2 regions of the Streptomyces sp. Rer75 genome follow, and region 2 is predicted to be linked to the other one. Evidence: riboswitches for the same ligand, from Rfam matches in the RefSeq annotation. Region 2 holds a riboswitch; the other holds the start of a gene.

Region 1 (3,208 bases), 5.3 Mb from region 2:
ACGGCGGCCAGCTGGGCGCGCCCGGTGGTCTCGTCGCACGCGATGCCCACGTGGTCGGCGTCGGTCAGCCGGAGGTTGACCCCGGCCTCCCGGGCGGCGGCGACGACATCGGCGGCCTTGCCGGGGACGCGCGCGGTGAGGGTGTCGAAGAAGGCGCCGTGCACCACCTCGACGCCGCCCGCCCGCAGCCCCTCGGCGAGGACGGTGGCGTAGCGGTGGGTGCGGCGGGCGATGCCCGCGAGCCCGTCCGGGCCGTGGTAGACCGCGTACATTCCGGCCATCACCGCGAGCAGGACCTGCGCGGTGCAGATGTTGCTGGTGGCCTTCTCGCGGCGGATGTGCTGCTCCCGGGTCTGGAGCGCCAGCCGGTACGCCTTGTCCCCGTCCGCGTCCACCGAGACCCCGACGAGGCGGCCGGGCAGGCTGCGGGCGTGGGCGGCGCGCACGGACATGAACCCGGCGTGCGGGCCGCCGAAGCCCATGGGCACGCCGAACCGCTGGGTGCTGCCGACCGCGATGTCCGCGCCCAGCTCCCCGGGCGAGGTCAGCAGGGTGAGCGCGAGCAGATCGGCGGCGACGGTGACGATCGCGCCCAGCTCGTGGGCCCGCTCGATGACCGGGCGCGGGTCGCGGACGGCGCCGGAGGCGCCCGGGTACTGGAGCAGCACGCCGAAGACACCGCGCTCGGCGATCTCGTCCGGGATGCCGTCGGTCAGGTCGGCGACCACGACCTCGACGCCGGTCGGCTCGGCGCGGGTCTCGATCACCGCGATGGTCTGCGGCAGACAGTCGGCGTCGACCAGGAAGACGCCCTCCTTGACCTTGCCGACGCGCCGCGACAGCGCCATGGCCTCGGCGGCGGCCGTGGCCTCGTCCAGCAGCGAGGACCCGGCGGTGTCCAGGCCGGTCAGATCGGCGACGACGGTCTGGAAGTTGAGCAGGGCCTCCAGACGCCCCTGGGAGATCTCCGGCTGGTACGGGGTGTAGGCGGTGTACCAGGCGGGGTTCTCGAGGACGTTGCGCAGGATCACCGGCGGGGTGAAGGTGCCGTAGTAGCCGAGGCCGATCATGGACGGCAGCACCTGGTTGCGGTCGGCGAGCGCGCGCAGCTCGGCGAGGACCTCGGCCTCACTGCGGGCCGGCGGCAGCCGAAGCGCCTCGGCGCTCTTTATGACCTCGGGTACGGCGGCGGCGGTCAGCTCGTCGAGGGAGCCGAAGCCGACCTGGGCCAGCATCTTGGCCTGCGCTCCGGCGTCGGGGCCGATGTGACGCTGCTCGAATGGAGTACCGCGCTCCAGTTCGGCGAGCGAGATGCGGTGGGTGGTCATCTGCGGGGGCCTCCTGGTCTGTGACGACCGGCGAGGGGCACCGCGGCGCGGGTGCCCGGACGGCCTCCCCCTCTGTCATCTCAACCTGAGAGCTTCACCGGCCCGTTCGTGCCTGACCGGCTTTCACCGTCGGTGAGGAGGGGTTCCGGAGCTGTGCTCCCCGTGGCCCACCCTGCTTTCCAGAGTGACCTCGCCCGCACGGTACGTGTGCCTGAGAGATTCCGGGGAGGATTTGCTCCTTCGGCGCCTCCGACTCCATTGTCGGAGGACTCTCCCGCACGGGGTCTGCAGCCACAGCCAGCGTACCAGCGCGGCTACTGCCGGGAGGGGTTGGCCGCCAGGTGCTCGAGTGGCCGCGTACGAGGATGTGGCTTTTGGTAGGTATCACCGGATCATCGCCACCTGTGGGAGAGAGCGTGCAGACGGACATCGACCCGCGGACCCTGATCGGCCGCAAGGCATTCGACCGCGAGGGCGCCAAGATCGGCACTGTGGACGAGGTCTACCTCGACGACGCGACCGGCGAGCCCGAGTGGGCGGCGGTACGCACCGGCCTGTTCAGCCGGGACGTCTTCGTACCGCTCGAACCGAGCGAGGTCGTCGGCGACACGCTGCGGGTGCCGTACGACCGGGCGCTGATCAAGGACGCCCCGGACCTCGGCGTCGGCCGCCATCTCTCCCCGGAGCAGGAGCTCCAGCTCTACCACCACTACGGGCTCGACGTCACCGGCTGACCCCGCCCCCGGCCCCCACCGGGCCGTTCGCTCCCACCGGGCCCGTCGCCCGGCGCCCCGGCGGGATGCCCGGGGGGCTCGGGGGGCTCGGCGCTTTCGGGGGGCCGGACCAGCGGCAGGGGCTCGCCCGGTTCCAGCTCCGGGTCGTCCACGGCGAACGTCCGCACCCGGCCGGGCCCCGACCAGGGCACCTCGAACCGCACGGTCACCCGCCCCACCCCGCTGCCCTGCACCCAGCCCGCCCCGTACTCCGCGTGCCGCACATCGGCCCCCGGCAGCCACACCCGTGGCCTCCCGGAGCCCTCAGCGGCCTCTGAGGCGCCCGGGCCCTCCGGCTCCGGCACCTCGGCGCCGGAACCCCTCTCCGGGCCCTCCACGGCGTCGTGAGCGGCCTCAGCGGCTTGGGCGGCCTGGGCGGCCTGGGCGGCCTGGGCGGCTTGGGCGAACAGATCCTCCTGCGTGTAGTCCGCGAGCCCCGACACGCCCACCCCCAGCAGCCGCACGCCCGCCGTGGTGTCCACCCCGTCGATCAGCCGCGCCGCGGCCTCCCTGACCACGCCGGGGTCGTCGGTCGGCCCGCGCAGGGTCTCCGAACGGGTCAGCGTCGAGAAGTCGTACCGCCGCACCTTGATCACGACCGTGCGCCCCGAGCGGCCCGCCTCACGCAGCCGCCGCACACAGCGGTCGGCCAGCCGCGCCACCTCCAGCTGCACCCGGGTCCGGTCGGTCACGTCGACGTCGAAGGTGTCCTCCACCGAGATGGACTTGGCGTCCCGCTCGGCGACCACCGGCCGCTCGTCCCGCCCGCTGGCCATCAGGTGCAGCGACGCCCCGTGGGCCCGGCCCAGCAGCCGGACCAGCTCCGCCTCGCCCGCCTCCCGGGTCTCGGCGACGGTGTGGATACCGGCCCGGCGCAGCGCCTCCGCAGTGGCCGGGCCGACGCCCGGGAGGGTGCGCACCGGCATCGGGTCCAGCAGCTCCCGCTCCGTGCCGGGCTCGATGACCGCCAGGCCGTCCGGCTTGGCCTGCTCGGAGGCGATCTTGGCGAGCATCTTGGAACCGGCCAGGCCCACCGAGCCGGTCAGCCCGGTCACCGCGCGGATGTCGGCCCGCAGCCGCTCCGCCACGGCCCGCGCCGCCGCCACC
Region 2 (3,208 bases):
CGGCGTACTTGTTGGTCAGGACCGAGCCCTGGGCCTCCATGACGGCGGCCGGAGCGAAGTTCTCCGAGGCGATCATTTCGAGGGTGGACTGCTGGCGGTGGAGTTCGGCGTCGACAGCAGCGGCGACGTCCGGGTCGAGCTCGTGGAGGGAGCTGTTCAGAAGCGACATCAGGGTCCCGATCGAGTAAGGAGGGTCAGTTGTTGGAGAAGGAGGCGTATTCCTCGGCGGAGAGCAGGCCGTCCGGCTCGTCCGTCACCTTCACCTTGAACAGCCAGCCGCCCTCGAAGGGGGCGGAATTCACCAGCGCCGGGTCGTTCACCACGTCCTCGTTGATCTCGGTGACCTCACCGGAGACCGGCGCGTACAGGTCGCTGACCGACTTCGTGGACTCCAGCTCACCGCAGGTTTCACCGGCGGCGACGGTGGAGCCGACATCCGGGAGCTGGACGTATACGACATCGCCGAGCGCGTTGGCCGCGTATTCGGTGATGCCGATCGTCGACACGCCGTCCTGGTCGGCGGCCGACAGCCACTCGTGCTCCTTGCTGTAGCGCAGCTGCTGGGGGTTGCTCATGGTCCGATTCTCCTGGATAGAGGGGAGTGCTTGGGAAACGGGTCTTCAGTGGTGAGACAGACGGGTCACGGGAGGTTTCGGCGCGCGCGGTCGCAGAAGGGGAGGTTTCGGCCCCCGCGGCGCCCGCGGCGGCAGAAAGGGAGGTTTCAGCGTTCGCGGCGGTAGAAGGGGAGCGCGACCACGTCGTACGGCTCCCGGGTACCGCGGATGTCCACCGACACTCCCGGGCTGCCGGGCGCGGCGTGCTCCGCGTCGACGTACGCCATGGCGATCGGCTTCCCCAGCGTCGGGGACGGGGCGCCCGAGGTGACCCGGCCGATCTCCGAACCATCGGGGCCCAGCACGGCGTAACCGGCGCGCGGCACCCGGCGGCCCTCGGCGACCAGGCCGGTCAGCGTGCGCGGCGGCCGGGCCTCGGCCTCGCGCGCCGCGGCCTCCAGCGCCCCGCGGCCGACGAAGTCGCCGGGCTTGGCGAACTTCACCACCCGGCCGAGCCCCGCGTCGAACGGGGTCGTGTCGGTGCCCAGCTCGTGCCCGTACAGCGGCATCCCCGCCTCCAGCCGCAGCGTGTCCCGGCAGGACAGCCCGCACGGCACCAGGCCCGCCGGGGCGCCAGCCTCGGTCAGCGCCTGCCAGACCCGCTCCGCGTCGTCGGGCGCGACGAACAGTTCGAAGCCGTCCTCGCCGGTGTAGCCGGTGCGGGCGATCAGGGCGGGCACGCCCGCGACGGTGCCCGGCAGCCCCGCGTAGTACTTCAGCCCGTCCAGGTCGGCGTCGGTCAGGCCCTTCAGGATCCCGGGGGACTGCGGCCCCTGGACGGCGAGCAGCGCGTACGCGTCGCGGTCGTCCCGTACGGCGGCGTCGAAGCCGGTGGCGCGCTCGGTCAGCGCGTCCAGCACCACCTGGGCGTTCGAGGCGTTGGCCACGACCAGGAACTCCTGCTCGGCGAGCCGGTAGACGATCAGGTCGTCGAGGATGCCGCCCTCGCTGTCGCAGATCATGGTGTAGCGGGCGCGGCCCACGGCGAGCGCCGAGAGATGGCCGACCAGGGCGTGATCGAGGGCGTCGGCGGCCTGCGGCCCGGTGAGAGCGATCTCACCCATGTGGGAGAGGTCGAAGAGCCCGGCGCGGGTGCGCACCGCGGTGTGCTCGTCGCGCTCGCTGCCGTACCGCAGCGGCATGTCCCAGCCCGCGAAGTCGGTCATGGTGGCGCCGAGCGCACGGTGGACCGCGTCCAGCGCGGTGCGGCGGGGCGTGGGCGGGGCGTCGGTCATGGTGCGGCTCCCAGGGTCATGGTCACGGCGATGACGTGCGGGTGGGGCGGATGGGACGACAAGGACGGCACAGCGTCCTCCCCATCTGTCATCGGAACCTGAGAGGTTCGCCGTGACCATTCCCGCGCGGCGGGACTGGCCGGGCTTGCACCTTGGGTGGGGCCACGGACAGCGTGACCCGCTTTTCAGATCTGCCTCATCCGTGCGGTATCGGGGCCTGAGAGATTCAAGGGAGGGCTTGCTCCTTCGGCGCCTCGGACAATTCGGCGGAGCCGGTGACCGAGGACTCTCCCGCGCGGATTCAAGCGGCCGGTATGCAGTTGGCGTATGCGGTTGGCGCGGACATCATCGCACGTCCGCTCCGGAAGGGAACCCCCACTCTGTGAGCGGGGTCGCGCCGGGGCCTCCTTGATGGCCATTACCTTTTCTTGACACTCTCGGGGTACGGAGCCGCTTGACCGACCTTGGAGGACGATCACGGTGCACGGGCAGGGAACATACGCGACAACCCGAGGAACCCTGCCCGCGCGGCAGGAGCGGACGCCGCACGAGCGGACGCCGTCGGGCGGCACGGTCAGACCGGATCGCCGCGCCGCCGTCCACGACCTGCGCGGCGGGGTGGGGGCGGAGCTGCGCTACCCGGCGCGTGACCTGATCATCGCCTCGGGGCTGCCCGGCAGCGGCAAGTCGACCCTGATCAGCCGGGTCGTCCCCGGGTGCGACCCGGGCGGCAGGCCCGTGGTGCGGGTGGACTCGCAGAACACCCGGGAGACCTGGGAAAGACGCATGCCCCGCTGGCTGCCGTACGCCGTCTACCGGCCGCTGGTCCGCTGCGCCCACTACGTGGGGCTGCACCGGGCGGTCCGCTCGGGCGCCAGCGTCGTCGTCCACGACTGCGGCTCACAGCCCTGGGTGCGGCGCTGGCTGGCCCGGGACGCCCGGCGCACCGGCCGCGGTCTTCATCTGGTGCTGCTGGACGTGGACCCCGCGGTCGCCCTGGAGGGCCAGGCCGCCCGCGGCCGGGGCGTCTCCGGCTTCGCCTTCGCGCGGCACCGGCGGGCGATGGACCGGCTGGTGACGCGGGTGGAGGGCGGGCTGCCGCCCGAGGGCTGCGCTTCCGCCGTTCTGCTGGACCGGGCAACCGCGAGCCGGCTGCGGGGCATCTCCTTCGAGTGACATGCGAGTCGGGCACCAGTAAGAAACAAGCCACCGGAAGGTGACCGAACGTAACGGCGCCTTCCGGGGGCATGCCCCCCCGCGCGCTCCCGATGTGCCCCCGGCGTGCCCCGGCGTGAGGAAGTGCTGTGGAGATGCCCGGGCGGCCCATGGCCTTTCGCCGCGCAGCCGTTAGGGTGCTGG

Evidence for each region. A riboswitch is a leader RNA that binds a small molecule or an ion and turns the genes downstream of it on or off. The one in region 2 is predicted to bind glycine.
Region 1: linked by a shared signal. The riboswitch ahead of gcvP (aminomethyl-transferring glycine dehydrogenase) and the one ahead of gcvT (glycine cleavage system aminomethyltransferase GcvT) in region 2 are both predicted to bind glycine.

Annotation. Positions count from the first base shown of each region.
Region 1 is NZ_CP058693.1:1,515,522-1,518,729, forward strand. Features, by position in the region: gene gcvP (aminomethyl-transferring glycine dehydrogenase) at 1-1,328, opposite strand, end outside; glycine riboswitch at 1,518-1,615, opposite strand; gene HYQ63_RS05800 (PRC-barrel domain-containing protein) at 1,745-2,062, shown strand; gene HYQ63_RS05805 (DNA polymerase IV) at 2,038-3,208, opposite strand, start outside.
Region 2 is NZ_CP058693.1:6,858,022-6,861,229, forward strand. Features, by position in the region: gene glyA (serine hydroxymethyltransferase) at 1-169, opposite strand, end outside; gene gcvH (glycine cleavage system protein GcvH) at 195-575, opposite strand; gene gcvT (glycine cleavage system aminomethyltransferase GcvT) at 722-1,849, opposite strand; glycine riboswitch at 2,045-2,153, opposite strand; gene HYQ63_RS29590 (AAA family ATPase) at 2,330-3,025, shown strand.